DNA from 2 places in the Pectobacterium colocasium genome. Region 2 is predicted to be linked to the other one. Evidence: predicted binding sites of a transcription regulator. Region 2 holds the regulator's gene; the other holds the start of a gene.
The links. The regulator PurR, encoded in region 2, represses purine synthesis genes. The targets are predictions, from matches to a motif close to CANGCAAACGTTTGCNTG.
Positions count from the first base shown of each region.

Region 1 (15,836 bases), 660 kb from region 2:
AGCCAGACCGGCTACATCATCCAGCGTGGCGAAAGCAACTTCCGGTTCGATCATCCAAAACTCAGCCAGATGGCGGCTGGTGTTTGAGTTTTCCGCGCGGAACGTTGGGCCAAAGGTGTACACATTGGACAGCGCACAGGCGTAAGTTTCGCCATTCAACTGGCCAGATACGGTCAGGAACGCTTCTTTGCCGAAGAAATCTTCGCTGAAATCCACTTTGCCTTGTTCAGTACGCGGCAGATTTTCCAGATCGAGGGTAGAAACGCGGAACATTTCACCCGCACCTTCGGTATCGGATGCGGTAATCAGCGGGGTAGATACCCAGAAGTAGCCGTTCTCATGGAAGAAACGGTGAATGGCCTGTGCCAGCGTATGGCGAACGCGCGCAACGGCACCGATCAGGTTGGTGCGTGGACGCAAATGCGCCACTTCACGCAGGTATTCGATACTGTGACGCTTTGCCGCCATCGGGTAAGTATCGGGATCGTCAACCCAGCCGACGACGTTGACGTGGGTGGCTTGCAGCTCGAAGCTCTGTCCTTCACCCGGAGAGGCGACGACGTTACCGGTGATTTCTACGGAGCAACCGGTGGTCAGGCGCAGTACGTCATCCTGATAATTGGAGAGATTATTATTAACGACAGCCTGTAACGGATTAAAGCAGGAGCCGTCATAAACGGCGATAAAGGAGATACCGGCTTTAGAATCTCTCCGGGTACGTACCCAGCCGCGCACGGTGACTTCGCTGTCAACGGCGACACGGCCTTGCAGTACATCGACTACAGGCACTACGCTCATAAAATTCTCTCTTTAATTAATCGTGTTTAAGAAATATATCGTGGTTAAAACGCCAAATGGCCCAATCCGAGCCATTTGCTATGTTACTTGCGATGCAACAGGACACAAGCAGAAATCACCGGAATGGCGCGAAGTTTTCGCGTATCACAGTGAATCTGCTGCAAAGTTGGTCAAATACCCGTCATACTTCAAGTTGCATGTGCGTTGGCTACGCTACTCGGCACACTAACGTGTACCTCGCCCCGTTGGGGCCGCTGCAAGCAGCGTTCAAATCTGCCTCTGGCAGATTTGTCAGTCACCCGAATCACTTACTTAAGTAAGCTCGTCGGGATTCCCTCTCTTGCCGCGTTACGATGCTCATAAATGAGCATCGCCCTAAAGGGCTAACGCTTCGCGTTATTCAAAACGAACTCGTTTTGTCCTGAAACTCGAATTATTTAGGGTATACGGGAAAGCTTAACTGGCCTTTTTCACACGAGGCAGGTCAAACGCTTTGCGTAACTCACACACGAAGTTCTGATCCTGGCAGATGGTTTTACCCGGACTATCGGAGAGCTTTGCCACCGGTTTGCCGTTGCATTCCACCAGTTTGATGACGATATTCAGCGGTTTCACGCCGGGGATATCGCATGTCAGGCGCGTGCCGATACCAAACACCAGATTCACGCGTTGCCCGAAATGACGGTACAGCGTCAGCGCTTTATCCAGATTCAGATTGTCGGAGAAGACCAGCGTTTTGCTCATTGGGTCGATATTCAGGCGCTGATAATGTGCAATGGCTTTCTCTCCCCAATCGACCGGATCGCCGGAATCGTGACGCAGCCCCTGATAGGCTTCAGCGAACGGCAAATCGAAATCACGCAGGAAGGCGTCCATGGTGATGCAGTCGGTTAATGCGATGCCTAAATGCGAGGGATATTCATGCAGCCACATTTGCAGTGCGGCGCGCTGGCTGTTGGCCAGTGTTGGGCTGATTTGCTGATGAGCCTGAAACCACTCGTGCGCCTGTGTGCCGACCGGTGTGATACCCAAACGGCGTGCCAGATCGTAATTACTGGTGCCGATGAGGTAAGGGAAATCAGCTTGCAGTGCCGTCACAATCGTCTGCTGGACATCACGAGAGAAACGCCGACGCGTGCCGAAATCCATCAGCTTGAAGCGACTGAGATCCACATCCGCGCTGTTTTGGCGGAAGCTCTCCAGCGAGGCGGAGAGTCGGGCGAGAGCCTGCTCGGTTGTGACGTCGGGCGAGCGATGCCGATGCACGACTTCACTGATGACCGCCAACAGGGGAACTTCCCACAAAATCACTTCACGCCACGGTCCGGTGATGCGGATATCCAGCTTGCCAGCGTTATTCTTGATCGAAACCTGCCGCGGATTAAAGCGAAAGCCTCGCAGCCAGTGCAGGTAATCCGGCTTAAAGAACGGCAGAGAAGAAAGATAGGTAAACTCGTCATCACTTAATGACAAGAAGCGCATCAGATCGACCTGATGGGCTATTTCGTCGGCGTAAACGCCTAATAACTCATCACCGCGGCAGCGAAATTCAGCTGCAACGTCAACATCATAATAGTGATGATACACCGCCTGTTGCATGTGCAGCTTGTAGGCGTCGGTATCCAGCAATGCGTGTAGAATCGGGGAAGTGTGCAAAGTCATAATGCGTTACAGCATCCTCGTAAGATGCATATCCACCATCGGGACAATCAGCAATGTCCGGCCAGTATACCTTGATTATCCGTTTATTACATTACGACAACATAGCGAGACGTGCGGGCGCGAACCACGGTACGATGATTATCCTCATTATTTTGTCGTGGTAACATTAAGATAACAGGCTTAGACTTGATCTTTGATGCTTATGACGAGGTGGAAACTTTATATGAATCAACAGCCGCAAATAAAATATCGCCATGACTACCGTGCGCCGGATTATACCATTACCGATATTGCACTGGATTTCGATCTCCATGCCGAGAAAACGCGCGTAAAAGCCGTGAGTCAGGTGGTGTTGCAAGGGGAGGCTGGCGCGCCGTTGAAGCTGGATGGGGAAGGGCTGGTTCTGATCGGGCTGAGCGTTGATGGGCAGCCGTGGACACATTATCAGCAGCAGGACGATGGCCTGATCCTGACGCAACTCCCTGCGCGTTTTACGCTCAGCATCGAAACGGAAATCAATCCCATCGCCAATAGCGCGCTGGAAGGGCTATATCAATCCGGTGAAGCCCTGTGTACGCAGTGTGAGGCCGAAGGTTTCCGTCATATTACCTACTATCTTGACCGGCCGGATGTGCTGGCAAAATTCACTACGCGCATTACGGCGGATAAAGCACGCTATCCTTATTTACTCTCTAACGGCAACCGCATGGCGCAAGGGGAGCTGGAAGGCGGCCGCCATTGGATTGAGTGGCAGGATCCATTCCCGAAACCGGCCTACCTGTTCGCGCTGGTTGCCGGCGATTTTGATGTCCTTCAGGATCGTTTCACGACACGTTCTGGCCGTGATGTGGCGTTGGAGCTGTACGTTGACCGTGGCAATCTCGATCGTGCCGGCTGGGCGATGACTTCGTTGAAGAATGCGATGAAGTGGGACGAAGAGCGCTTTGGCCTGGAATACGATCTCGACATTTATATGATCGTTGCTGTTGATTTCTTCAACATGGGGGCGATGGAAAATAAAGGGCTGAACGTATTCAACTCTAAATACGTGCTGGCCAAGGCAGAAACTGCGACGGATAAAGATTATCTGAACATTGAAGCGGTGATCGGCCATGAATATTTCCACAACTGGACGGGTAACCGCGTGACCTGCCGCGACTGGTTCCAGCTTAGCCTGAAAGAAGGGCTGACGGTGTTCCGCGATCAGGAGTTCAGTTCCGATCTGGGATCGCGTCCGGTGAATCGTATTGATAATGTGCGTGTCATGCGCGGCGCGCAGTTTGCCGAAGATGCCAGCCCGATGTCGCATCCGATTCGTCCCGATCAGGTGATCGAGATGAATAACTTCTACACGCTGACGGTCTATGAAAAGGGATCGGAAGTGATCCGCATGATGCACACCTTATTAGGTGAAGACGGTTTCCAGGCAGGTATTCGTCTGTATTTTGAGCGTCATGACGGCAGTGCGGCAACCTGTGATGACTTTGTGCAGGCAATGGAAGACGCCTCCGGTGTCGATCTCACGCAGTTCCGCCGTTGGTACAGCCAGTCAGGTACGCCGGTGCTGACCGTGCGTGATGACTACGATCCGCAGACGCAACAATATCTGCTGAGCGTGAGCCAAATGACGCCCGTTGGTGCCGATAAACAAGCCAAACTGCCGCTGCACATTCCGCTGGATATCGAACTGTACGATCCGCAAGGGCAGGTGATTCCGTTACAGAAAGACGGCCAACTGCTGGCGTCGGTGCTTAATGTCACCGAATCCGAGCAAACGTTCATTTTCGATCAGGTGCCTTGCCGTCCGATTCCTTCTTTATTACGTGAGTTTTCTGCGCCAGTAAAACTGAACTATGCCTGGAGCGATGAACAGCTGACGTTCCTGATGCGTCATGCGAGCAATGCGTTCTCACGGTGGGATGCAGCACAGAGCCTGTTGGCTAACTATATCCGTCTGAACGTTTCCCGTTATCAGCAGAAGCAGCCGCTTTCCGTGCCGATGCATGTCGTCGATGCTTTCCGTGGCGTACTGCTGGATGAAAAACTGGATCCGATGCTGGCCTCTCAGATTCTGACATTACCAAGCGAAAATGAGATTGCCGAGCTGTTTGACGTCATCGATCCGACGGCGATCGCCGCTGTACGTGAGAGCATGACGCGCACAATAGCGAAAGAGATGGCGGATGAGTGGCTGGCGGTGTATCACGCCAATCAGGCACCACAGTATCGCATCGAGCACGCGGATATGGGTAAACGTGCGCTGCGCAACGTCTGCCTGCATTATCTGGCATTTAGCGATGAAGCGCAGGCGAATAAACTGGTGCAGGCGCAGTTCCGTCAGGCGGATAACATGACTGATTCGCTGGCCGCGCTGTCGGCGGCGGTTGAGGCACAGTTGCCAGTGCGTGATGAATTGCTGACGCAGTTTGACAACCGCTGGCATCAGGATGGTTTGGTTATGGATAAATGGTTTGTGCTGCAAGCCACTAGCCCGGCCGCCGATGTGCTGACCCGCGTGCGTGAGTTGCTGCAACACCGTTCATTTAGCCTGAATAACCCTAACCGTCTTCGTTCGCTGGTAGGGGCGTTTGCGGCCGCTAATCCGTCGGCTTTCCATGCTGAAGACGGCAGTGGTTATCGCTTCCTGACGGAGATTCTGAGCGATCTGAACACCCGCAATCCGCAGGTCGCGGCTCGGGTGATCGAACCGTTGATCCGCCTGAAACGCTATGATGCTAAACGTCAGGCGCAAATGCGTCAGGCGCTGGAGCAACTGAAGACGTTGGAAAATCTGTCCGGTGATTTGTTCGAGAAGATCAGCAAGGCACTGCAAGACTAATCCTGCCACGCTATTAGCACAGCCACACGCGGTATCCTGCCGGGTGTGGCATTCTCTCTTATGCCATTTCTCACTTCCGCAAACGTTTTACTTTCCGCAGAGATGGCACTACCATCACCGACCGTGAATTCATAATCTTAGATTGTGACGATTATTTTTTGCGGAATGATAACGGTGGTAGGGGATAGAAGAGTAAAGCGTCCGCGCCAGGGATGGCGCGGCTCGAGCTTACAGGGATGTACTTGCAGCGTCTTTACGATCTATCCCTTACCACAGCGTGACGTAACGTTATTATCAAGCGCTAATCCACTATTGCTTACTTTCAGCGTAGGCAAGATACCTTTGCGATAGGGATCTCAGGAGACAATATGTTCTATCCCGTTATCAAAAAAGCCCTGTTTCAGCTCGATCCAGAGCGTGCACATGAGCTGACCTTCCAACAATTACGCCGTATTACCAACACGCCTTTTGAATTTCTCGTCCGTCAGTCTGTTCCGACTAAGCCGGTTACCTGCATGGGATTATCTTTTAAAAACCCACTTGGTCTGGCGGCGGGATTAGATAAAGACGGCGAATGTATTGATGCATTAGGCGCAATGGGGTTTGGTTTTATTGAAGTAGGGACGGTAACGCCGCGCCCACAATCTGGTAATGATAAGCCGAGATTATTCCGCGTAGTGGAAGCGGAAGGGTTGATTAACCGGATGGGTTTCAATAATAAAGGCGTGGATTATCTGGTTGAGAATGTAAAGCAAACGCGCTTTGGCGGTGTATTAGGGATCAACATCGGCAAGAATAAAGATACGCCGGTTGAGCAAGGTAAAGACGATTATTTGATCTGCATGGATAAGGTTTATCCCCACGCTGGCTATATCGCGATCAATATTTCGTCACCCAATACGCCGGGGTTACGCAGCCTGCAATATGGTGAAGCGCTGGACGATCTTTTGCTGGCGATAAAGAACAAGCAGGCGGAATTAAAAGAGAGACATCAGAAATATGTCCCCGTGGCGGTAAAGATCGCGCCGGATCTTTCTGAAGAAGAATTGATCCAAATTGCCGATAGTCTGGTTCGGCATAACATCGACGGGGTGATTGCCACGAATACCACGCTTGATAGAAAACTGATTCAGGGATTAAACCACTGTGGGCAGACCGGGGGATTAAGCGGTCGTCCATTGCAGACCAGCAGCACGGAAATTATCCGCCGTTTGTCACAGGAATTAGCCGGACGTTTACCGATTATTGGCGTTGGCGGAATTGATTCTTTGGTCGCCGCACGTGAAAAAATGGCGGCTGGTGCATCGCTGGTACAGATATATTCTGGCTTTATTTTCCACGGTCCTCGTCTGATTAAAGATATCGTTACACATATTTAATCCGACATTCCTTTCATTTTTAGCTGGGGGTTTATTTATCCCCCCAGCTAGTCTATATTTTATCCGTTTGCGTAAATAATCTATCAACCGATGTCTGATTTTCTTACCGCGACGTTTATGTCGATGAACACTTAATGAAGTGTAAGAAAACACAATCAGCCATTTCTGATATTTCTACTGTGAAGACGAAGGGTAAATAATATGAAGTTAAAACCTGACGATAACTGGCGCTGGTATTTTGATACCGAACACGATCGCCTGATGTTGGATCTGGCTAACGGCATGTTATTCCGTTCTCGTTTTCCCTCTAAAATGTTAACGCCGGATGCTTTCAATGAATGTGCTTTCTGCGTTGACGACGCCGCGTTATTTTTTACTTATAACGACAAATGCCAGAGAGCGGCGTTGCACCGCGACCTTCAAGGCGAATTAGTCTTGAACGCGCTGGTGGCGACCCGATTCCTCAAACCGTTAATGCCGAAAAGCTGGCACTTCATCCAACAGCCGGATGCTGTGACCCATTCGCCGCAGGCGGGGGATATTGTGCAGGTACAGCTCACTGAGACCCATGAAACGGCCTGTTTTCTGGTGGCGGAAGCAGGAGATAAAGCCTGTCTCTGCTTGCTGGCGCAAGAACAACTGTCATTAAATGGGAAGGCGATGGGGTTGGGTGATGCCATAAAAATCATGCACGACAGATTAATGCCTGCCGCTGTGCAGAATAGCGTTGAGTGGGAAACCACATTGGGTGAAGGCACGTCGGCATTTGAGTACGCCAAGGTCGTCTAAACCCTCGGCTATACCCGTCATACTTCACGCTGCATGTGCGTTGGCTTGTCTTTGGTTATTACAGTACAGAGGTTATTGCAGTACAGATGCTTTTCTATTGCAAATGAAGGTCACTCTGCGGAATACAGCTACAGCTAAGAATTTCGCCGTTTCCTTTGATAGCGCTTTGCTTCAGTGCGGAAACCTCCCCGCTGACTAACGTCAATTTACAGCACCCGCATAGTCCTGCCCGGCAAGAATAGGGGACGCGAATGCCCTGTTGCTCCAACTGCTCCAGCAAAATCTGCTGATTGTTCCCTTGTAATATTTTTCCCTGATAGTGAAGGGTGACAGCCTGTTCACTTTTTTCGGGAACCGCAAGGCTTTCGACCACCTGACCTGAACCGTAAGGACGTGGCGGTTTGGTGGCTAAGACTTCCAGCGTGTCACCTACGCGAATGATGCCCGTATTTCTGGCGACCAGATTTTGTCCAAAATCAACGTCGCCGTTTTCCGCAGTGCGGAACGATTGCAGCGTTGCCAGCGGTTCTCCTGATGGGTGCTTACGGCCACGTTCGATGCTGACGGTGGTGAAAATACAGCGGCTACAGGGTTTGACGACGTCAAAAATAACCTCGCCAATACGAATAGTCTTCCAGCTATCTTCGGCAAAGGCGTCCGCGCCTGTCACCACCAGATTGGGGCGAAATTGCTCGATTTTAATGCCGGCGGGGCAACGCTGGCGTAACGCCTGAAATGAGGCGTCATTGATTAACAGAAACGGATAGCCGTCAGCAAATGCCAAAGGCACTTCTGGATAATGCTTAACCCGTCTCGACGGTTCATTGCCCACCCAGCGCAGTTGGACGGCGCGCTGAAAATAGTGGCTTAACCAGACATTGATGGAATCAGGAGCGACGAGTGCCGTAAAGTGCGTTCCCCACACCTCTGTCGGCTGCGGTGCTGCGGTGAAGTCGGCAAAACGTATGGTGGCGGTTTGGCCATCCGGCGCGGCAATAAACAGCCCGTCCGGCAGCAGCGCCGGTGTAAACAACACCATTTGTGGATACTGGCGAGCGGTAATAAAGGTTCCATCAAGTTCGGTAATCATAAAGGCACGATCGTTCGCCAACCCGCTGACAGATGCCATCGCGTGGGACAGTTGTAGCCCTCGCATTGATTTTACCGGATGAATATAAAGCCGCGTTACGCCAATCACTGACCTGTTCCTCGCCAAAGTAAAACGGCAACTTTATGACAAGCGTCTCGGATTAGCTATAATGCGCCTCAATTTCTTTTATGAATCTATTTTTGGTGATAGTGACGACATGAATGCTTTGTTTGCCAGCACGGCGCGGGGACTGGAAGAGTTATTAAAAAGCGAACTCGAATCATTGGGTGCGCAGTCCTGTACAGTGGTGCAGGGTGGTGTCCATTTTGAGGGTGATAACCGCCTGATGTACCAGAGCCTGCTGTGGAGCCGTCTGGCGTCGCGCATTCTGCTACCGCTGAATGAATTCAAGGTACACAGCGACCTGGATTTGTATCTGGGCGTGCAGGCGATTGACTGGTCAGCGGTTTTCAGCATCGATAAAACCTTTGCCGTCCATTTTACCGGCACCAATGAAGATATCCGCAACAGCCAGTACGGCGCGTTAAAAGTCAAAGATGCGATTGTGGATAGCTTTACGCGCAAAACCGGACAGCGGCCCGATGTGGCAAAGCAGCAGCCGGATATTCGTATTAACGTCTTTTTACAGCGTGATACAGCGAGTGTCTCGCTGGATTTAAGCGGCGAAGGGTTGCATCAACGTGGCTACCGCGATCTCGCGGGGCTGGCACCGCTGAAAGAAAATCTGGCTGCGGCGATTGTGTTACGTTCCGGCTGGCAAAACGGCACGCCGTTGGTCGACCCGATGTGTGGTTCCGGGACGTTGCTGATCGAAGCGGCGATGATAGCTGCCGATCGTGCACCCGGTTTACACCGTACGCACTGGGGATTTAACGCCTGGTTAAAACACGACGCCGAACTCTGGCGCGAGGTGACGGCGGAAGCACAAGTGCGCGCCCGTCAAGGCTTGCAGGCAACGACCTCACGCTTCTTCGGATCGGATAATGACCGCCGGGTGATTGATATCGCTAAGGCCAATGCACGTCGTGCAGGCGTAGCTGAACTGATTTCTTTCGGTGTAAAAGATGCGGCACAGCTCCATAACCCGTTGCCGGAAGGCCCTAAAGGTACGGTCATCAGTAACCCGCCTTACGGTGAGCGTCTGGAAAGTGAACCCGCACTGATTGCCCTGCATAATATGCTTGGTCGTAAAATGAAAAGTGATTTTGGCGGCTGGCAGCTCTCGCTGTTCAGTGCGTCGCCGGAGCTGTTGAGCTGTCTGCAACTGCGTGCTGAACGCCAATTCAAGGCGAAAAATGGCCCGTTAGACTGCGTACAGAAAAATTATCAACTGGCAGAAACGCAAAGTGCATCCGCAGGGCAAATCGCGGAAGATTTTGCCAACCGCCTGCGTAAGAACCTGCGTAAGCTGGAGAAATGGGCGGGTCAGCAGGGTATTGAATGCTATCGCCTCTATGATGCCGATTTGCCTGAATATAATGTGGCGGTTGACCGCTATGGCAGTTGGGTGGTTGTACAAGAGTACGCGCCACCGAAAACCGTTGATGCGCAAAAAGCCCGTCAGCGCCTGTTTGATGTTATTAACGCGACGCTGAGCGTGCTGGAATTGCCGTCAAACCGTTTGGTGCTGAAAACGCGTGAACGTCAGAAAGGCAAAAACCAGTATGAGAAGCTGGCGCAGAAAGGCGACTTCCTGCTGATGGAAGAGTTTGGCGCCAAGCTGTGGGTCAACCTGACCGATTACCTCGATACCGGTTTGTTCCTCGATCACCGTATCGCCCGTAAAATGCTGGGTGAGATGAGCCGTGGCAAAGATTTTCTCAATCTGTTTGCCTACACCGGCACGGCGAGCGTACACGCCGGATTGGGCGGCGCACGTTCAACGACCACTGTCGATATGTCACGTACCTATCTGGAATGGGCGGAGAAAAACCTGCGGGTGAATGGCCTGACCGGACGTCAGCACCGCCTGATTCAGGCGGATTGCCTGTCATGGTTGCATAATGCGAATGAACAGTTTGATGTGATCTTCATCGACCCGCCGACCTTTTCTAACTCAAAACGGATGGAAGAATCGTTTGATGTCCAGCGCGATCATCTGGCGCTGATGAAGGATCTCAAACGTCTGCTGCGTCGTGGCGGCACCATCATGTTCTCGAATAATAAACGTGGCTTCCAGATGGATAGCGCTGGTTTGGCCGCGCTGGGGCTGAGCGCGAAAGAAATCACCGCGCAGACCCAGTCACAGGATTTTGCCCGTAATCGTCAAATTCATAACTGCTGGCTGCTGACGCACGCCGGTGAGGAAAAGTAACCGATGTCTTTAATCAGTGTTTCAGGTGCGTGGCTGTCGTTCAGCGATGCACCGCTGTTGGATAACACCGAACTCCATATCGAAGAGAATGAGCGCGTTTGTCTGGTTGGGCGCAACGGTGCGGGCAAATCAACCCTGCTGAAAATTCTGGCCAAAGAGATTCCGCTGGATGATGGCCGCATTACCTATGAACAGGATCTGATTGTTGCACGTTTACAACAGGATCCTCCCCGTGATGTCGCGGGCAGCGTCTTTGATTTTGTCGCCGAAGGGGTCGCTGCACAGGCTGACTACCTGAAAAATTATCACGCCATGCTGCGTTTGGTAGAAAGCGACCCGAGCGAAAAGAACCTGAATCAACTGGCTAAGTTACAGGACGTTCTGGAGCATCAGGGTTTGTGGCAATTGGAAAGTCGCATTCACGAAGTGCTGGAACAGCTTGGCCTGTCCGCTGATGCGCCGCTGGCGTCACTTTCCGGCGGCTGGCTGCGTAAAGCCGCACTCGGCAGAGCGCTGGTGAGTTCGCCGCGTGTACTGTTGTTAGATGAACCGACTAACCATCTGGATATTGAGACGATTGACTGGCTGGAAACTTTCCTGAAAACGTTCCAGGGCAGCATTATCTTCATCTCCCATGACCGCTCGTTTATTCGCAATATGGCGACTCGTATTGTCGATCTCGATCGCGGCAAGCTGGTTTCCTGGCCGGGTAACTACGATAAGTATCTGGAAGGAAAAGAAGAAGCGCTTCGGGTGGAGGATCTGCAAAATGCGGAATTCGATCGCAAGCTAGCGCAGGAAGAAGTGTGGATCCGTCAGGGCATCAAGGCCCGCCGTACCCGTAACGAAGGCCGTGTGCGTGCGCTGAAGGCCATGCGTCAGGAACGCGCACAGCGCCGCGAAGTGATGGGCTCGGCGAAAATGCAGGTTGAAGAGGCCGCCCGCTCTGGCAAGATTGTGTTTGAGCTGGAAGACGTGAACTATCATGTCGATCAGGGTGCGCAGGGGGATAAGAAAGTCCTGACGCGCCATTTCTCCGCTCAGGTACAGCGCGGCGACAAAATTGCGTTGGTGGGGCCGAATGGCTGCGGTAAAACCACGCTGCTAAAATTGATGCTGGGTGACCTGGAACCGGTCAGTGGACGCGTGCACTGTGGCACGAAGCTGGAAGTGGCCTATTTCGATCAGCACCGTGCCGAACTCGATCCAGAACGTACGGTGATGGACAACCTGGCGGAAGGCAAACAAGAAGTGATGGTCAACGGCCGCTCACGTCATGTATTGGGCTATTTACAGGACTTCCTGTTCCATCCGAAACGCGCGATGACGCCGGTAAAAGCGTTGTCGGGTGGGGAACGTAACCGCCTGCTGCTGGCGCGTTTGTTCCTCAAGCCCAGCAACCTGTTGATTCTTGATGAACCAACCAACGATCTGGACGTGGAAACGCTGGAACTGCTGGAAGAGTTGATCGAAAGCTATCAGGGAACCGTTTTGCTGGTCAGCCACGATCGTCAGTTTGTTGATAACTCGGTGACCGAATGCTGGATCTTTGAAGGTGAAGGCAAGATTTCTCGTTTTGTCGGCGGGTATTACGATGCACAGCAGCAGCGTGCCACAGCAACGCCACTGCGAACGGCAGCAGCGCCAACGCCAGCGGCAAGCACGACGGCAACGAGCACCGCACCGTCCGCTAAACGAAGCACGGGAAAATTAAGTTATAACCAGCAGCGCGAATTAGAGCAGTTGCCACAGCGCCTTGAGCAACTGGAGCAGGACATTGCGTCGCTACAGGCGCAGATGAATGATGCGGGTTTCTTTAGCCGTCCACGTGAAGAGACACAGCAAGTCTTAAACGCGCTGGCGGAAGCGGAAAGCGCGTTGGAAACCTGTTTCGAACGTTGGGAAGAGCTGGAAGCACAGAAAAACGGCTAATTCATTCAGATTTCTGGCAAGCTTATTTCTCGAACGAGAACGGTGATAATGGGATAGAAGAGTAAAGCGTTTGCGCCAGGGACAAAAACGTCAGGAACGTTTTTGAACGTCGCTAGCGACGGCCCTAAAAGGGTGAATCTCAGGGATGAGATTCATATCTGCGCAATCCGAGCGTACAGGGACGTATTTACAGCGTCTTTACGATCTACCCATTATCACCGCACGATGTACTTTACCTGTGCACTTATGGCATTGGTGACGATGCTTTCAGTCAGAAGCTGACGAGTTTTGAAGGAGAGGATGTATGTGTTCCCATCACGATCGGCATGACTGTCATCTTCAACACGATCCTCATCATGATGACTATATGCTTTGCCCGCAGTGTGACCTGCTGGTGGAGTTGCCTGAACTTTTGCACGGTCAGAAGGCGACCTGTCCGCGTTGTAAAACGGCGCTAACCAGCAGACAGACGGAACCGCGCAAACGGCCGGTTGGCTACGCGCTGAGCGCGCTATTCATGCTATTGCTGGCAAACCTCTTTCCCTTCGTTTCTATGCGCGTGGCGGGCATCACTAGCGAAATTACCCTGATACAGATTCCTAAAGTGATGGTGGCAGAAAATTATGCCAGCGTCGCGACGCTGTTTATGCTATTTGTGCAACTGGTTCCGGCCTTAAGTATGGCGACCCTTATTCTGCTTTGCTTGCATGCCTCGCTGCCGCTGGCGTTGAAAAAAAGCATGGGCAAGATGCTATTCCATCTTAAGAGCTGGGGTATGGCGGAGATTTTTCTGGCTGGCGTGCTGGTCAGTTTTGTTAAACTGATGTCCTATGGCGATATCGGTATCGGCACCAGTTTTATGCCTTTTGTCCTGTTCTGTGTATTGCAACTGCTGGCTTTCCAAAGTCTCGACCGTCGCTGGTTATGGAATGACATCGTGCCGCCTCCTTCCTTGCCTGCGCCCCCTGTCTTGGGGGAAAGTGGGCTGTCACAAGGGCTGCGTTCGTGCTCATGCTGCACCGCTATCCTGCCAGCCAACCAGTTAACTTGCCCGCGCTGCCACTCACGTGGACATGCTCGTAAGAAGCATAGCCTGCAATGGACACTGGCTCTGCTGATCACATCTGTGATGTTGTATATCCCCTCTAATCTGATGCCGATTATGGTGACCGAAGCCTTCGGCGATCGCATGGGATCGACGATCATGTCGGGCGTCATCCTACTGTGGGGGATGGGGTCTTACCCCGTTGCAATGGTCATTTTTGTCGCTAGCGTCATGGTTCCATCGCTAAAAATGTTGGCGCTAGGTTGGCTTTGTTGGCAGGCCAACGGCAAAACCAAAAACACGGAGGACAGCGAGCGGATGCATGTCATCTATGAGATGGTTGAGTTTGTCGGACGCTGGTCGATGATTGATGTGTTCGTGATTGCCGTCCTGTCTGCGATGGTGCGGATTGGTCGACTGATGAGTATTTATCCCGCCGTTGGGGCGGTGTTGTTTGCGGCCGTGGTCATTTTGACCATGTTTGCCGCGATGATGTTTGATCCCCGTCTGTTGTGGGATCGTCGCAATGATGTTCTTCATAAGGAGCCTGCCGTTGGCGAAAAATAATCATGCCGTTGCGGATGTAGAAACGATTAAACGCTGGTCGCCGGTCTGGATTGTGCCGATTGTCACGGTGCTGATCGGCGCCTGGATACTGTTTTACCATTTCAGTCATCAGGGGCCGCAAATTACGTTGATTACCAGCAACGCTGAAGGCATTGAAGCGGGCAAAACCGCGATCAAGAGCCGTAGCGTAGATGTTGGGGTGGTTGAAAGCGTGGTGCTGAGCGACGATCTTCATCGGGTACAGATTAAAGCTCGTCTGAATGACGGCATGGAGAAACTGTTAAAGCAGGACTCTGCTTTCTGGGTGGTGAAACCGAAAATTGGTAGCGAAGGGGTTTCCGGTTTAGGGACTCTGTTATCCGGCGCTTATATCGAGTTGCAGCCCGGAGTCCATCAGGAAGATAAACGCGAGTTTACCCTGCTGGATGCTCCGCCGCTGGCCTCGCCGGATGCGAAAGGCATCAGGGTGATACTGGACAGTGAACAATCCGGGCAATTGAATGCGGGCGATCCGGTTCTGTTCCGCGGCTATCGGGTGGGGTCGGTGGAAACCAGCGCATTTGATCCGAAAGCGCGTAAGATGCGCTATCAGCTGTTTATCTCTGCACCGTATGACGGTCTGGTCACGACCAATGTTCGTTTCTGGAAAGACAGCGGCGTCGCGTTTGATATGTCGGCACAGGGAATGCGTGTCGAAATGGGCTCGCTGACCACGTTGTTCAGCGGGGGCGTCAGTTTTGACGTGCCTGCTGGATGGGAACTGGGCGATGCAGCCCAGACCATGGCGCAGTATCGACTGTTTGATAGCCAGCGCAGCATTCAGGACTCGCTATACACCGAATATAAAGAGTATCTGCTGTTCTTCAGCGAATCGATTCGTGGTCTACAGGCGGGCGCGCCGGTTGAATTTCGTGGTATTCGTCTGGGCACGGTTGCCGAAGCGCCATTTTTCCCAAAAAATATGAAGCAGGATCTGGATGATGATTATCGTATTCCGGTACTGATTCGTATTGAACCTGATCGCTTCGAGAAGAAGATTGGTGGCTCTTTCGACTTTGAACAGCATCTGAAGCAGGCGCAATCGCTGGGGCTACGCGCCTCGATGAAGTCGGCTAACCTCCTCACGGGAGCGCTCTATATCGATCTCGATTTTTATCCAAAAGAGAAAGGGGATAAACCGCTGTTCGTTATGGATGGCTACCCGGTTCTGTCGACCATTGACGGCGGCCTGTCGCAGATTCAGCAGAAGCTTATGGCGGTGTTAGATAAGGTGAACAACCTACCGCTGAATCCGATGGTCAATGAAGCGACGAAGACACTGACGGAAAGTCAGGCCACGCTGCGTGAAATGCAGAAAACGCTGGCGACGTTAAACAAGCTGACGTCCAGCAAAGCGATGC
Region 1 is NZ_CP084032.1:2,169,395-2,185,230, forward strand. It holds gene asnS (asparagine--tRNA ligase) at 1-798, opposite strand, end outside; gene pncB (nicotinate phosphoribosyltransferase) at 1,255-2,460, opposite strand; gene pepN (aminopeptidase N) at 2,684-5,299, shown strand; gene pyrD (quinone-dependent dihydroorotate dehydrogenase) at 5,668-6,678, shown strand; gene LCF41_RS09790 (cell division protein ZapC) at 6,880-7,467, shown strand; gene LCF41_RS09795 (YcbX family protein) at 7,562-8,665, opposite strand; gene rlmKL (bifunctional 23S rRNA (guanine(2069)-N(7))-methyltransferase RlmK/23S rRNA (guanine(2445)-N(2))-methyltransferase RlmL) at 8,775-10,892, shown strand; gene LCF41_RS09805 (ABC transporter ATP-binding protein) at 10,896-12,824, shown strand; gene pqiA (membrane integrity-associated transporter subunit PqiA) at 13,129-14,436, shown strand; gene pqiB (intermembrane transport protein PqiB) at 14,423-15,836, shown strand, end outside.
Region 1: a site for PurR is predicted at 5,375-5,392, ahead of pyrD (quinone-dependent dihydroorotate dehydrogenase). Genes of this name have one in related genera too.

Region 2 (15,836 bases):
GTACGCATGTCGTTCAACTCCCGCCCGACCTGCTGCCCGGACTTGTACCTGGTGCCTCGGTGGCGCACAACGGCTGCTGCCTGACGGTAACCGCTATTGACGGCGATCGTGTCAGCTTCGATCTCATAAAAGAAACGCTGCGATTAACGAATCTGGGCGATATTCATGAAGGCGATGTCGTGAATATTGAGCGTGCCGCGAAGTTCGGTGACGAGATCGGCGGGCACGTCATGTCGGGCCATATTATGTGTACGGCGGAAGTGGTGAAGATTCAGGTTTCAGAGAATAACCATCAGATTTGGTTCCGTCTGGCAGATGACGCGCTGATGAAATACGTGCTGCATAAAGGCTTTGTCGGGATTGATGGCATCAGCCTGACGGTAGGGGAAGTAACTCGTGGGCGCTTCTGCGTGCATTTAATCCCCGAAACGTTGAACCGGACTACGCTGGGGCAGAAACGCCTGGGGAATCGCATCAATATTGAAATCGATCCGCAGACCCAGGCCGTAGTGGATACCGTTGAGCGTGTGTTGGCGAGCAAGCAGGCGAACGACCAGAGCAAAGAAGAGTAATTTCTGCGTTGCCTGATTCTGTAAACCGGACGAACAGCGTCGTCCGGTTTTTTCTCTTCTGCTAGCGTGAAACACGTACTCCTCCTTCGATCCCATCCAGACTGAATACCACTTGCCAGAGCTGGAGTGTTCTTGCTCTGAAGGCTCCAGCACAGAGGTTCAGGTAGTAGCTGAACATCCGGCGGAAGCGGTCATAGTTGCGCGGTCCGACGTGTTCAAACATGCCTACCGACACCACGCGGTCAAATTGCTGATCGAGATCGCGATAATCTTGTAGATCAATCGTGACATTCAGACTCTGACAACGCTGTTGTGCCAGCATCTGCTGTTCTCTGGAAATGGTGACGCCATAAACTGACACACCGTAGTGGCGTGCGGCGAATTCGGCAAGCCCGCCCCAGCCGCAACCGATGTCCAGCAGCGTCATTCCCGATTTGAGCTGGAGCTTTTCGCAGATCATCGCGAGTTTATCTTCCTGCGCCTGTTCCAGCGTCTGTGCTTGTTTCCAGTAAGCACAGGAGTATTGCATGTAAGGATCCAGCATCAGGGTAAAGAGGTCATTGCCTAAATCGTAATGTGCCTTGCCAACAATCTGAGCGCGTCTGCGGGATTGCGGATTCATGACACGTGAGAGGGCGACTCGCGTAAGATCGTGCAGACGGCGGGGCAACTTCGTTTCCAGCCCTGCACGCAGGACGCGATGGGAAAATATATCCAGTCGTTCACATTCCCACCAGCCCTCCATATAGCTCTCTCCCAGCCCCAGCGATCCTTCGCGCAGAACACGTTTAAAAAAACCAGGATGGGTCACGCGGATGTCAAAAGGGCGAGAGCCGTTGATGGTGATATCGGCGACATCCAACATGTCCTGCACGATGTGGAACCAGGGCGCGATATCGTCATCCCATTCTTCTGTATAAGGTAAACCCATCATGTCTCCTTAACTTTATGTAAAAGTATCGTAAAACATACCTGGACAGCACTTATCGCAGCCGACGTATCGGCTGTCACCAGAGAAAATGAAACGCGGTATTAAATTTAGAACTACTTCAGCCAGCATACAAGAAAATTGGCTGAAGCAGAGAGGGAAGCGGACAGGAATAAGAAAGTTGTCTGTATCGTGTCGTCGCGCTTAGCGGCGATAGTCGAGGTAAGGGCCGTCTGCCACAGAACGACGTTCAATTAACGTCGGATGGACTTCAATGACATGTGCATCTTCCCGCTTACTGGTAATGCGATCCAGCAACATCGCGAAGGCGGACTGCCCAAGACGCTCTTTCGGCTGATGAATGGTGGTCAGCGCCGGCGTAAAGAAACGCGCGTGGCGCACGTTGTCATACCCGATCACCGAAATATCCTGCGGCACGCGCAGACCCAGTTCGTCTGCCGCACAGATGGCACCCATCGCCATGATATCGCCACCGCAGAATACGGCCGTTGGTCGTTGTTTCTGCGCGAGAATCTGATGCATGGCTTTGTAACCGGATTCCGGCTCGAAATCGCCCTGAACCACCCATTCCTCGCGTACGGTGATGTCTGCTTCCTTCAGCGCTTTTAAAAAGCCGAGGTAGCGCCCGCTGCCAGTATTACGTTCTTGAATACCGGGAATGGCGCCGATATCCCGATGGCCGCGTTCGATCAGGTAGCGGCCTGCCATATAACCGCCTTCAAAGGCGTTATCGATAATCGTATCGGTAAAGTCGCTATGCATCTGGCCCCAGTCCATCACGACCATCGGGATGCTGCGATAGTCTTCCAGCATTGCCAGCAGCTCAGGTGGATATTCGGCACACATCACCAGTAAGCCGTCCACACGTTTTTGCGCCAGCATGGAGAGATAAGCGCGCTGTTTACCGATGTCGTTATGCGAATTACACAGCACCAGCGTGTAGCCTTTGGCATAGCAGCTGTTTTCGACGGCTTCGATGATCTCGGCGAAATAGGGGGCTTCGCTGGATGTAGCCAGCAAACCGATTGATTTAGTGTGGTTAACTTTGAGGCTGCGTGCGACGGCGCTGGGCGAATAGTGCAATTCTTTGATTGCCGCCCTGACGGCTGCCTTAGTCTCTTCGGCGACGAAACGTGTTTTATTGATCACGTGCGATACGGTTGTGGTGGAAACGCCAGCACGTTTTGCCACATCTTTAATCGTTGCCATCTAAAAATGACTCCTGAACTTACCTGTTACAGACGTAAGTATATTGTTAATCGTTTGCCTACGTTTAAAGTTCTTCTTCTAAGCTAAAAAACAGAATTTCAGAAGGAGAATGCCGAATGTTATACCGAAGGGATCTGGGTTGACGTTTTTCGACCGATACGCAGCGCTTTCATAAACAGCGGATTGTGTCCGATTTATCATGAAAGGGAAAGGGCTAATTTATACTATTAGTGATGCATTGGTCCGAGATTTTTCACTAAAATTATGAAAGAATCGTAATAACCCTATTGTTTGTGGTTTTAACCGCCTGGATGGGTTCGCAGTAAAGGGCGGTTTCCTCTTTCAGATAAAATTTGTTCGTTAATAAGGAGTGGTTTATGGATACAGATCTGAAGATGTCTTTGCTGACAACGGTTGGCGCACTGGCGATGATCATTGTGTTCAGTTTTGTTGCGGTGCTGAACTAACCGAACGATGCCTCTGTGTGATTTCCGTATTCAGACACGTTTATGCTACAGCTACATAAAACGTGTCTGAATCATTCTTCTTCTTCGATGCCGAATCCATTTCTCAACGAATTGTCTGTGGCGTTACTACGCGACGCGCGCCAACGTAGTGCTCCTGCCAATAATCTTCACTCAGTTTGCTGATACGAATATCTGAACCGGTACGCGGCGACTGGATAAATTTCCCTTCTCCCAGATAAACGCCGACATGATCGGCGGCACCGCGATTGTTGATGCGGAAGAAGACCAGATCGCCACTTTCCAGCTCGCTCTTTTTAATCGGAGCGGCATCACGCAGGTGATACATTTCATTGGCGGTACGTGGAATCTGGATCTTAACGACGTCTTTGTACGCGTAATAGACCAGTCCGCTACAGTCGAATCCGGTAAAAGGAGATGAGCCGCCCCAGTGGTAAGGCTTGCCTATTTGGCTCATCAACTTATTCATTGCTGTCGTTTTGGCATGTTGATAACGCTTTTTATGCGCCGCGCTCAGCGCCATACCTTTTTCTGTAGGCGCCGGATTTTTCTCCGCTTTTCCCTTGACCGTCGTTTTCTTCAGCCCGGTTTTGACTCTGGCCTGTGCGGTTGTCTGCTTTTCTTCTTCAGGCTTCAGCTTTTTGAGATTCTTTTTCACGAGTGCGGGCGTGCTGCTTTGCGTCCGTGACGGTTTTTTTTCTGTTGATTTGTTTACGCTGCGAGGTTTGGTTTTCGTGCTGACCGCGGTAGGTTCTGGTTTTTTGCTTTTGATCGGTGTCGGTGACTTCGCATTACCCTTTGTTTGACGGCTTTTCTTATTGGTTTCTTCAACGGCGCTTTTCTTTGGCGCAGAATGCGGGGTATGCGGTGCAGCCTGAACGACGTTCAGGGACAGATTGCTGAAAAATAATATAAAAAGAGTAATAAACAAGCGCATAATAAAAGTGACCGAACATAATCCTTAACTCGCTCAATCCGCACAGTATTCCTGAAAACGGCGGCATAAAAAAGTGGGCATGGTCGCTTTATTCATACAGAATAGTGAAAAAACGTTAATAGTTGTTTTTTCGATTGATTTATCAACGCTTTCTGGCGTTGATTTCATCAAGGGCGAATAACTTGCAGGGAAAATATCCCTACAAAAAATGGCGTTTTTTTGTGACTGGTGGCATCGGTACAATATCACTGAGTCAATGTCGCTGTCGTAGTACCTCTGACGGCGGCTCATGGCTAGCGTTTTGGACGTTAGCCATCCTATAAGTTTAAGGAAGCAAGAAGATGACGACACCGACAATTGAAAAAATTCAGCGCCAAATTGCTGAAAACCCGATTCTGCTGTACATGAAAGGCTCCCCGAAATTGCCAAGTTGCGGTTTTTCCGCACAGACAGTTCAGGCGTTGTCTGCATGTGGCGAGCGTTTTGCGTATGTTGATATTTTACAGAACCCGGATATTCGCGCTGAGCTGCCGAAATACGCGAACTGGCCGACATTCCCACAGCTGTGGGTTGACGGCGAGCTGATTGGCGGTTGTGATATCGTGGTTGAAATGTTCCAGCGTGGTGAACTGCAACCGCTGATCAAAGAAACGGCCGACAAGTACAAAGCACAGCAGGCCGATCAAGAGTAATGCGTTCTTAATGACGATGCTATACGTCATTACCGGAGCGTAAATCCTTCCAACGGGTGCCTTATGGCACCCGTTCTTTTATCTCTGATTTTCCCGTCTTTTTAGTCTTCGGCTGACGCGTCTTCCAGCGAATGTTCTTCCTGCGCAATCGGCCACCCACCCAGACGTTTCCAGCGGTTAACCAACTCACAGAACAGCAAGGCTGTCTGATTGGTATCATACAGCGCGGAGTGTGCCTGACTGGAGTCAAACGCAATACCCGCAGCAATACAGGCCTTGGCAAGGACGGTTTGTCCTAACACCAGCCCGCTGAGGGCCGCGGTATCAAAGGTGGCGAAAGGGTGAAATGGGTTGCGTTTCAGGCTACAGCGCTCCGCTGCCGCCATCATGAAACTGTGGTCGAATGTAGCATTATGCGCCACGATAATGGCACGGTTGCAGTTTTGCTCCTTGATCCCTTTGCGCACGACTTTGAAAATTTCGTGCAGCGCATCATATTCGCTCACGGCGCCGCGTAGCGGATTGGTAGGGTCAATGCCGTTAAACGCCAGCGCGGCGGGTTCAAGGATCGCGCCTTCGAATGGTTCAACATGAAAATGTAGCGTTTCATCTGGCTGCAACCAACCGTCTTGATCCATTTTTAATGTTACCGCCGCCACTTCCAGCAAGGCATCGGTTTTCGCATTAAATCCGGCGGTTTCAACATCAATCACTACCGGGTAGAACCCACGAAAACGGCCGCTCAGGGCGTTCAGATCACTTTTATCAGCCATTTGTCTCTTAATTGTTAGCAAAACGCAGCGCGCATTATTGCAAATTTTGACTGGAGATGCAGCATGCCGTTGTGGTTCAAACCGCGAGGGGGACGAAGAGGGGGAGGGAACAGGTGCCGATGTAGCACCTGTAGCATGCGAGAGATATCAGTGGCCGATGCCGTTACCCGCGTGGGCATTTTCGATCAATTCAATTTTATAGCCGTCTGGATCTTCAATGAACGCGATGACGGTTGTGCCGCCTTTGACCGGACCAGCTTCGCGCGTGACATTGCCGCCTGCTTTGCGGATACGCTCACAGGTTGCGGCAACATCGTCAACGCCCAGTGCGATATGACCATAGGCGTTGCCTAGATCATAACTGTCGACGCCCCAGTTGTAGGTCAGTTCGATAACTGTACCTTCGCTCTCTTCGGTATAACCGACGAAAGCCAGCGTGTATTTGTATTCGGTATTCTCGCTGGTGCGCAGCACGCGCATGCCCAGAACCTGAGTATAGAAATCGATAGAACGTTGTAAATCGCCAACACGCAGCATGGTGTGAAGTAAACGCATAGTGTCCTCGTTAAAAAGTGCAACAAAAGGGAAGTATAGCGTTGTGGCTCTGCCGAGTCCAAGCTGTTGGGATGATGCTAAAAATGCGACACTATGGTGAGGTTTGTGTTAAAACGTACTAACAGGAGGGGGAAATAGCGCGGTGGGGCACTTTTAGGCTGCCGGGCGTGTAAAAAAATCGTCAGTTATTACAATGGTTATCTAATTATTTTCATTGTGACTGTCCGTTTGTGCTTGCCAGCGGTAAAGAACAGGGCTTCAATAAATAGAGTTGTAGCAGGAGGTGTTGTGCCAGAGCAACTAGAACTCTTTGTGGTCCCTAATCCATGCCGTGGTATTTGTCAGGTGGATGAAGGCGGGTATTGTCGCGGTTGCTTTCGCAGTCGTAATGAACGCTTTAGTTGGAGCCAAATGAGTGATGCGCAGAAACAGGATGTGCTGCGTTTGTGTCGGCAGAGAATGAAACGCTCACAGCGTGCAGAGAAAACCGATACGCCAGCAGAATCCCGTCAGCCATCGTTGTTTTAAGTCATCTTGTCTTAGATGATCTATTAACGTGAAATTTTGTTTAAGCAACGCAGGAGCGTTCGATTGAATAAAATAAGCCTGAGATCATTTTTAAAAGACTTTTATTTGATAGAATCCATTTCACGGTGGTTCTATTTTTACAACAATAAAGTCGTTTCTTATTTTATAAATCAGAGTTGATTGCAATCCAGGGATATAACTTAGCGTGCTAACAATAAGGAGAGGTGATGGAATTGCCATTAGGATCTGATTTAGCCCGTCTGGTGCGCGTATGGCGTGCGCTAGTCGATCATCGGTTAAAACCACTTGAACTAACCCAAACACACTGGGTTACGCTGCATAACATATACCATTTACCCCCTGGTCAATCGCAGATTCAACTGGCCAAAGCGATAGGTATTGAGCAACCTTCATTGGTTCGAACACTGGATCAGCTGGAGGAGAAAGGGTTAATCACTCGCCATGTTTGTGCACACGATCGTCGGGCAAAACGTATTATGCTGACTGAATCGGCAGAGCCGATCATACAGGCAGTCAATGGCGTAATTAGCCATACACGTAATGAAGTATTATTTGGAATTACGCCGGAGCAGGTTGATGAATTAGCGCTGCTGGTTGCGCGCCTTGAGAAAAATATATTGGCATTACATGAGAATCAAGCGTAGCTAAATTTGGGTTGCGCAGAGGGAGAATTAAATCCCGGTAATATTACCAATATCTGTCATTGGTTATTCATTCCGGGAGTTGATTATTCGTTGTGACGATCGCCGCAGTTGGCGGCGATCGTCACACAGCATCAGCGTGGAGAAACGGTGATGCTGCGGCCATTGCTGGCCATAGCAACGCGTTGACCTACGCTGAATTTCGTATCGCCTTGTTTCTGTACTACCATGATAGTACTTCCGTCATCACGACGAATTTCCAGCTCTACGCCCTGTGTACGGTTCAGTGCACTTGTTGCGCTTTGACCCGCAACTCCACCTGCTACCGCACCCGCTGCTGTCGCCAGACTACGACCGGAACCGCCGCCGACCGTGTTGCCCAGGAAACCACCCAGTACGGCACCGCCCAGCGCACCGATCACGTTAGAATCTTCCCCCGCCTGAATCTGAACCGGGCGCGTAGAAACAATCGTACCGTAGGTCACAGTCTGTACCTGCTTAGCTTCGGATGCACTGTAAACATCACCTGAAAGTGTACTGGTATTAGCACAACCAGCCAGCGTGATACCTGCAAGGGTAACCACAAGTAAACGCTTCATCATAATACTAACTCCTTAATAGCGAATATGTCGGGCTGGCTCAGCCGCGGCCGACGCAGTGTTATACCAATAAATTATGGTCTGGCTCAGTATAGCATGCCACTCTTTTTACTCTTTTTTTCAGAATATAATAGTGCGCTTAAATTGCGTATAAACAGAGGAGTAAATCGCACGAGAAGTGGCTTTTTTTGTAGCAAATATTATCAAAACCCCCCATTTGGTTAAAAGCTGGCCCATGTGGCAAAAACGCAAAAAATTTAATAATTCAGCGTGTTAACGTGCTACTTTTATTCTCGATATAACGGTTATTAGCGGTGTTCTCTTTTTATCCCATAGGGCAAAGGCTACATAATGAGATCAGGCAGATATATTGGCGTAATGTCCGGCACCAGCCTGGATGGTGTGGACGTTGTGCTCGCCGCGATTGACGAGCATACGGTTGCTCAGCAGGCCAGCTACTGTCACCCGATACCGCAGGACATCAAAATGGCCATCCTGGGGATGTGTCAGGGGCAGGCGGTAACGCTGTCGGCACTGGGAAAGTTGGATACGCGTCTGGGTATCTTGTTTGCCGAAGCTGTACTGGCGCTGCTTAAAGAGACGGAATTGGGGGCTCAGGATATTACGGCGATTGGCTGCCACGGGCAGACGGTCTGGCACGAGCCTACGGGCGACGCGCCCTGCACGTTGCAGATCGGTGATAATAATCGTGTCGCCGCATTGACGGGTATTACGACCGTGGGGGATTTTCGCCGTCGGGATTTGGCTTATGGCGGGCAAGGCGCACCGCTGGTTCCCTCGTTCCACCATGCGCTGCTGCTACATCCTGTCGAACGGCGTATCGTGCTCAACGTTGGGGGAATCGCCAATCTGTCGCTGTTGGTTCCGGGTGCGCCAGTACGTGGTTACGACACTGGCCCCGGCAACATGTTGCTGGATGCCTGGATCTGGCGGCACTGCGCACAACCGTACGATAAAGACGCCGCGTGGGCGATAAGCGGGCAGGTTAACCCGCTATTGCTTCGTCGGATGTTAACCGATCCTTATTTTGCGTTACCGGCGCCAAAAAGCACCGGACGTGAGTATTTCAACCTGAGCTGGCTGGAAAGAATGCTGGCTGGGCTGCCGCCGATGGCATCACAGGATGTTCAGGCAACACTGGTTGAGTTAACCGCGATGAGCATCGCTGAACAGGTGCTGCTGGTCGGTGGATGCGAACGTTTACTGGTTTGTGGTGGCGGGGCGCGCAATCCGCTCATCATGTCGCGTCTCTCGGCGCTGCTGCCGGGCATCGAAGTTAGCACGACGGATGAATGTGGCGTAAGCGGCGATGACATGGAAGCGCTGGCATTTGCCTGGCTGGCTTCACGCACGTTGTCGGGACTGTCGGGCAATCTGCCGTCTGTTACGGGAGCGAGTCAGGAAACGGTGTTAGGCGCGATTTATCCGGTCAACGCGGATTAATCAGATTTTGCCGAGAGGTTCAGGTTTATCCTCTTGTTAAACTTCAAGGTGCGGCAGCGTCAGTTGCCGCCATTGACAAGAATGACAGGAGAAAAGAATGAAACGATTGCTGACGGGGACAGCGCTGATTCTGCTGAGCGGATGCAGCTATTTCGGTCATAAACAAACGGTGGAAACGCTGCATTATCAATGTGGTACCATGCCGCTAACGGTGACGCTACAGCAGGGCGGCGAAACGCCTTCGCAGGTGAGTTTCCTGCTGGACGGCGAACGTCTGGCTCTCCCTCAGGTGGTGTCCGCTTCTGGCGTCCGATACAGCAATGATATCTACACATTTTGGAGCAAAGGCGATCGCGCATTTATCCAACGTGGTGAACGGGTTATCGTAGACGACTGCGTGTTGGCACCGATGTAACTACGTCGCACGGTCGCGGTGTTACTGCTGATTGCGATTTTTCGGGTACGGGAGCAAAATGGGATTTTCGCCCGCTTCTGGCCCGACATTGCGACAGCAGGACATTATGACTCAGGAACGCTCCCCCTCTGATAGTACTCCTCTTCAACCCGCCGATATCGCCGACATCCGCCGTGAATACACGCGTGGTGGGCTTCGTCGTAGCGATCTTCCGGCTAACCCGTTGGATTTGTTTGAACGCTGGTTGAAGCAGGCCTGCGACGCGAAACTGGCCGATCCTACCGCGATGTCCGTCGCGACCGTCGATGAGCATGGGCAACCTTACCAACGTATCGTTCTGTTGAAACACTATGATGAGAAAGGCATGGTGTTTTATACCAATATGGGCAGCCGCAAAGCCCATCACCTGGAAAACAACCCACGTATTAGCCTGCTGTTCCCTTGGCATATGCTGGAACGACAGGTAATCGTGCTGGGGCGCGTGGAGAAACTACCGGCGCTGGAGGTGCTGAAATATTTCCACAGCCGCCCGAAAGACAGCCAGATTGGTGCGTGGGTATCTAAGCAGTCCAGCCGGATTTCAGCGCGCGGCGTGCTAGAGAGTAAATTTTTGGAATTGAAGCAAAAATTCCAGAATGGCGAGGTGCCTTTGCCGAGCTTCTGGGGAGGCTTCCGCGTCGTTATCGATTCTGTGGAGTTTTGGCAGGGCGGTGAGCACCGCTTGCACGATCGATTTTTCTATCAGCGGCAGGAAGAAGGCTGGCAGATTGATCGTTTAGCGCCTTAATCGCGAAATATCCGTGTTAAACGCTGGCGCTCCTATCATCAGCACTTTATCCTATGAAGTTTCGCGTTGACTGGGCATTGCACAGCGATAGGGGTGTTTATAGCGTGTTGCGTAAGGTAATGCGGCAGTGAAATCATCATGCGGCAGCAGGCAGGTATGCTGCGCATTTCTCACGGCGTTGTGCGTATCCCAAAGAGGGAACGTAACGGCCTGTTTTTTATAAAAATGGAGTTATCGATGGCGAGTAGTAACCTGATTAAACAATTGCAAGAGCGGGGCTTGATTGCCCAGGTGACGGATGAGGGTGCGTTAGCAGAGCGGCTGGCGCAAGGGCCAATCGCACTGTATTGCGGCTTCGATCCCACCGCTGACAGCTTGCATTTGGGGCATCTGGTGCCGCTGCTCTGCCTGAAACGCTTCCAGTTGGCTGGGCACAAACCGGTGGCACTGGTAGGCGGCGCCACGGGGCTGATCGGTGACCCCAGCTTTAAAGCCACGGAGCGCAAGCTGAACACGGCTGACACCGTGGGGGAATGGGTAGAGAAAATTCGTCGTCAGGTGTCTCCATTCCTGGATTTTGACTGTGGCAAAAACAGCGCAATTGCGGCTAATAACTACGATTGGTTCGGCAGTATGAACGTGCTGGATTTCCTGCGTGACATCGGCAAACATTTCTCCGTTAATCAGATGATTAACAAAGAAGCCGTCAAACAGCGTTTAAACCGTGATGACGTTGGTATTTCGTTCACCGAATTTTCTTACAACCTGCTTCAGGGATATGACTTTGCCTCGCTGAACAAACAGCATGACGTCGAACTGCAAATTGGGGGTTCTGACCAGTGGGGCAACATCACCTCCGGTATCGATTTGACGCGCCGTATGAACCAAAAACAGGTTTACGGTTTGACTGTGCCGTTGATCACCAAATCTGATGGGACGAAATTCGGTAAAACGGAAGGCGGCGCGATCTGGCTTGATGCCAGCAAAACCAGCCCTTACAAATTCTACCAGTTCTGGATCAACACGGCGGATGCCGATGTGTACCGCTTCCTGAAATTCTTCACGTTCATGAGCCTTGAAGACATCGACGCGCTGGAAGAAGAAGATAAAAATAGCGGTAAGGCTCCGCGTGCGCAGTACGTGTTGGCGGAAGAAGTGACCCGTATGGTGCATGGCGAAGCGGGTCTGGAAGCCGCTCGCCGTATTACACAAAGCCTGTTCTCTGGCGCATTGCAGGAGATGACGCAGGACGATTTTGCCCAACTGGCGCAGGATGGTATGCCGATTATCGAACTGGAAAACGGCGCGGATTTGCAACAGGCGCTGGTGAGTGCGGAGCTGGTGCCGTCACGCGGTCAGGCTCGTACGATGATCTCTTCGAATGCGGTAACCATTAATGGCGAAAAGCAGGCCGATCCTGAATACACCTTCAGTGCTGCTGACCGTTTGTTCGATCGCTACACCTTGTTGCGTCGCGGCAAAAAGCACTACTGCCTGATCTGTTGGAAAGCATAAGCATCACCGATAAGGGAGCGCCAGCTCCCTTTCTTCTTGTAAGTTGAGGCGCACAGGCGCTGGCAAGGATTTGAGTTGTATCTAATGAAAAATATACTTTCCATCCAATCCCATGTCGTTTTTGGTCATGCTGGTAACAGCGCGGCAGAGTTTCCCATGCGTCGGATGGGCGCAAACGTTTGGCCGTTGAATACGGTGCAATTCTCGAACCATACCCAATACGGCCACTGGACGGGGTGTGTAATGCCTGCGAGTCACCTGACCGACGTGGTGCAGGGGATTGCGAATATCGACAAGCTGAAAACCTGTAATGCCGTGCTGAGTGGTTATATCGGGTCGGCGGAGCAAGGGGAACATATCCTTGGGATTGTCCGTCAGGTAAAAGCCGCCAATCCTGATGCGCTATATTTCTGCGATCCGGTGATGGGAACGCCAGAGAAAGGCTGCATTGTCGCGCCCGGCGTATCTGGGTTTCACTGTCAGCAGTCGTTGCTTGCGGCCGATATTATCGCGCCGAATCTGCCTGAACTGGAACTGCTCGGTGGCCGCACCGTACATAACGTGGCAGAGGCCGTGGAAACCGCGCGCGCGCTGTGTGAAAAAGGACCAAAAATCGTTCTGGTCAAACACCTTAGCCGAGCGGCTGCGCGTGAAGACAGCTTCGAGATGCTGCTGGTCACGCCGACGGATGCCTGGCACATCAGCCGTCCCCTGGTGGAATTTGAACGCCAGCCCGTCGGCGTGGGCGATTTAACCAGTGGCTTGCTGCTGGTGAACTTGCTGAAAGGAGTGGCCTTGGATAAGGCGCTGGAGCACACGACGGCGGCTGTCTATGAAGTCATGCTGGTGACGAAAGAGATGAATGAATATGAGCTGCAACTGGTCGCTGCTCAGGATGGGATTGCCAATCCGCGTCATCATTTTCAGGCGATTCGCCTGTCGTAAAATGTATAACGCCCCGAATGTCGGGGCGTTATTGCATGCTATTTTTTCAACCTTTCAACCTTTCAACCTTTCAACCTTAAGCGCGGTCGCGACGGAAGGGCGTTCGGCAATGTGGTCGAGGTAAGCCGCTAGTGCAGGGTAGCGGAACATGTCCAGTTTTAGCGACTGTGCCCAGCGCATCACGGTAAACAGATACGCATCGGCGATACTAAAACGGTTAGCGACCAGATAGTTTTGTTCACTTAACACCAGATTTATATAACGAAATTTGACCTGCAAATATTCCATCAGCAGCTCTTTATACGTTTCCGGCGTGCCGGGACGGAAAAGCGGCGTAAACGTTTTGTGCAGCTCCGCAGAAATGTAATTCAGCCATTCGAGAGTATGGTAGCGCGCCATGCTGCCGGTCGGGGCGATAAGGTTACAGTGTGGAACCAGATCGGCGATGTATACGGCGATAGCGACACCTTCAGTCAGAACAGAACCATCATCCAACTCTAGTGCTGGCACCATTCCTTTCGGGTTGATGAACGTATAGTCGGTTCCACGCTCTGTCTTTTTCGTGCGCAGGTTGACCTTCTCCAGCTTGAATTCCAGTTTGGATTCGATCAAAACGATGTGTGTAAATAGAGAACTGCTTTCAGCTTTATAAAACAGTTTCATGGAAACCCCTTTCTATTATTATTTTTCCATCAACACATGCGCTGATGATTGTTGAATAGCTACATGTCGTTTTTTTACAACAAAACGTAACGAGAGAGTGTGAGGCTTCTTGCAAAATACTCCTTATGTATGATTGTTGTATGAAATTCAGGCGATTTTGACCGTTCAGCATCAAATGTTCATTCGCCATTCCTGGGCTGTTTTACTGAGGTTAACGGCGAAGGTAAGTAAAGCGATGTGGCGGTCGCCATAGGCCGCTTTTGGCGGGGATGGGAACATCGACGTGATGGATCGCCAGAGTCACTTCGGAATTGGCAAGATCGCGATAGCCTGGGAGATGAGACGTTAACGCAGGGAACGTGCTAAATAAAGGACGCTGTGGGTTTTTGAAGCCTATGCGGTTAAATCAGCGGTGTAAGTGATGTTTTCCCACGTGTGATTTATCGAACTTAATTAATGATTACTACATTTTTTGATAGGAAAAAATTCATTAGTGACAGATTTCGTATTTTTCATGACACCGTCAATTTAAGTTATTTCCCCAAGGTTGGTGCCTTATGGATATTTAAAAATGAAAATAGGAGGGGTATGAAGAAACGTAATTTATTGTTACATAGACTAGGTTACTCCTTTATTTTAGCCTGTAATAAAATAGGGGTAGTCATGTTGAATGGTTTTTGTGGGGAAAGAATGAAATGAGTTAACTATGACGCTTCCTGTTATATCTTCTGTGTTATTTCTCGGCTTCTATTATTGATGGGGAAGCAATAACATTATCGATTAACTATTATTCTACACCAAGATACAGACAATATTACGACGAAAAATGGGATAAACCGCAGGATGATGACGAGGATGCATCGAACGGCGAGTTCTTACTAATAATGCGTATTGTCTAACGCTATTTGTTACCATGAGGTTACTATGAAAAAGAACAGCTTATTGTTTTTTATTGCCTTGGCTATTGTTCTCGGAATTATTGTCGGGGGGGTCTGTCATGCTGTATTAACTGAGCAGCAAGCCAAAGACGTCGTTTCCTACTTTAATCTAGTGACCGATGTTTTTCTTCGCCTGATAAAAATGATTATTGCGCCATTGGTATTCGCAACATTGGTCTCGGGTCTTGCTAGTATGGGGAATTCTTCCTCAGTTGGCAGAATAGGTCTGAAGGCCATGGTGTGGTTTATTTGCTCTTCAGTGGTATCCCTCTTTATTGGTATGTTGTTGGCAAATATCTTTGAACCCGGTGTTGGCATGAATCTCGCCATTCCAAGTACGCCAATAGCCGTAGATACTGGCGTAAACACTGGCGGATTTACGCTGAAAAGCTTCATTGCGCATATATTTCCACGCAGTATCGTCGAAGCCATGGCGAATAACGAAATATTGCAGATTCTGGTGTTCTCGATGTTCTTCGGTTCTGCATTGGCTTTTGTTAAAGGCCAAACCAAGCATGCCGTTACCATGGAAACGATGGTAGAAGCACTGGCGAAAGTGATGTTTCGGGTGACGGACTATGTCATGCGATTAGCGCCGCTGGCCGTGTTTTCCTCGCTGGCGTCATCTATTACGACCGAAGGTCTGGGGCTTCTCCTCGACTTTGGCAAAGTTATCGGCGAGTTCTACCTTGGATTAGCGCTGCTATGGGGGCTCATGTTTGGTGCCGGGACGTTGTTCCTCGGTAAGAAAGCAACCTGGGGTCTGATCAAACTGCTGCGTGAGCCTAGTATGCTGGCGTTTGCGACGGCTAGTAGCGAAGCGGCCTATCCGAAAACAATGGAAGCGCTGAGCGAATTCGGCGTGCCTAAAAAAATCACCAGCTTCGTGCTCCCGTTGGGGTATTCCTTTAACCTTGTCGGATCCATGATCTATCAGGCGTTTGCCATTCTGTTTATCGCGCAGGCTTACAACATCCACTTAAGTTTGACGGAGCAGACCCTGATTCTGCTGACGCTGATGATCACCAGTAAAGGTATGGCTGGCGTAGCGCGTGCCGCCGTCGTCGTGGTTGCTGCGACATTGCCGATGTTCAGTTTACCCGAAGCGGGCATTTTGCTGATTATTGGTATCGATCAGTTCCTGGATA
Region 2 is NZ_CP084032.1:2,826,392-2,842,227, reverse strand. It holds gene LCF41_RS12690 (riboflavin synthase subunit alpha) at 1-572, shown strand, start outside; gene LCF41_RS12685 (class I SAM-dependent methyltransferase) at 634-1,503, opposite strand; gene purR (HTH-type transcriptional repressor PurR) at 1,705-2,730, opposite strand; gene cydH (cytochrome bd-I oxidase subunit CydH) at 3,108-3,197, shown strand; gene LCF41_RS12670 (C40 family peptidase) at 3,301-4,152, opposite strand; gene LCF41_RS12665 (Grx4 family monothiol glutaredoxin) at 4,494-4,844, shown strand; gene rnt (ribonuclease T) at 4,946-5,617, opposite strand; gene gloA (lactoylglutathione lyase) at 5,765-6,172, opposite strand; gene LCF41_RS12650 (DUF1289 domain-containing protein) at 6,461-6,700, shown strand; gene slyA (transcriptional regulator SlyA) at 6,928-7,365, shown strand; gene LCF41_RS12640 (outer membrane lipoprotein) at 7,497-7,964, opposite strand; gene anmK (anhydro-N-acetylmuramic acid kinase) at 8,313-9,425, shown strand; gene LCF41_RS12630 (MliC family protein) at 9,523-9,840, shown strand; gene pdxH (pyridoxamine 5'-phosphate oxidase) at 9,947-10,627, shown strand; gene tyrS (tyrosine--tRNA ligase) at 10,865-12,142, shown strand; gene pdxY (pyridoxal kinase PdxY) at 12,227-13,087, shown strand; gene gstA (glutathione transferase GstA) at 13,142-13,750, opposite strand; gene LCF41_RS12605 (dicarboxylate/amino acid:cation symporter) at 14,675-15,836, shown strand, end outside.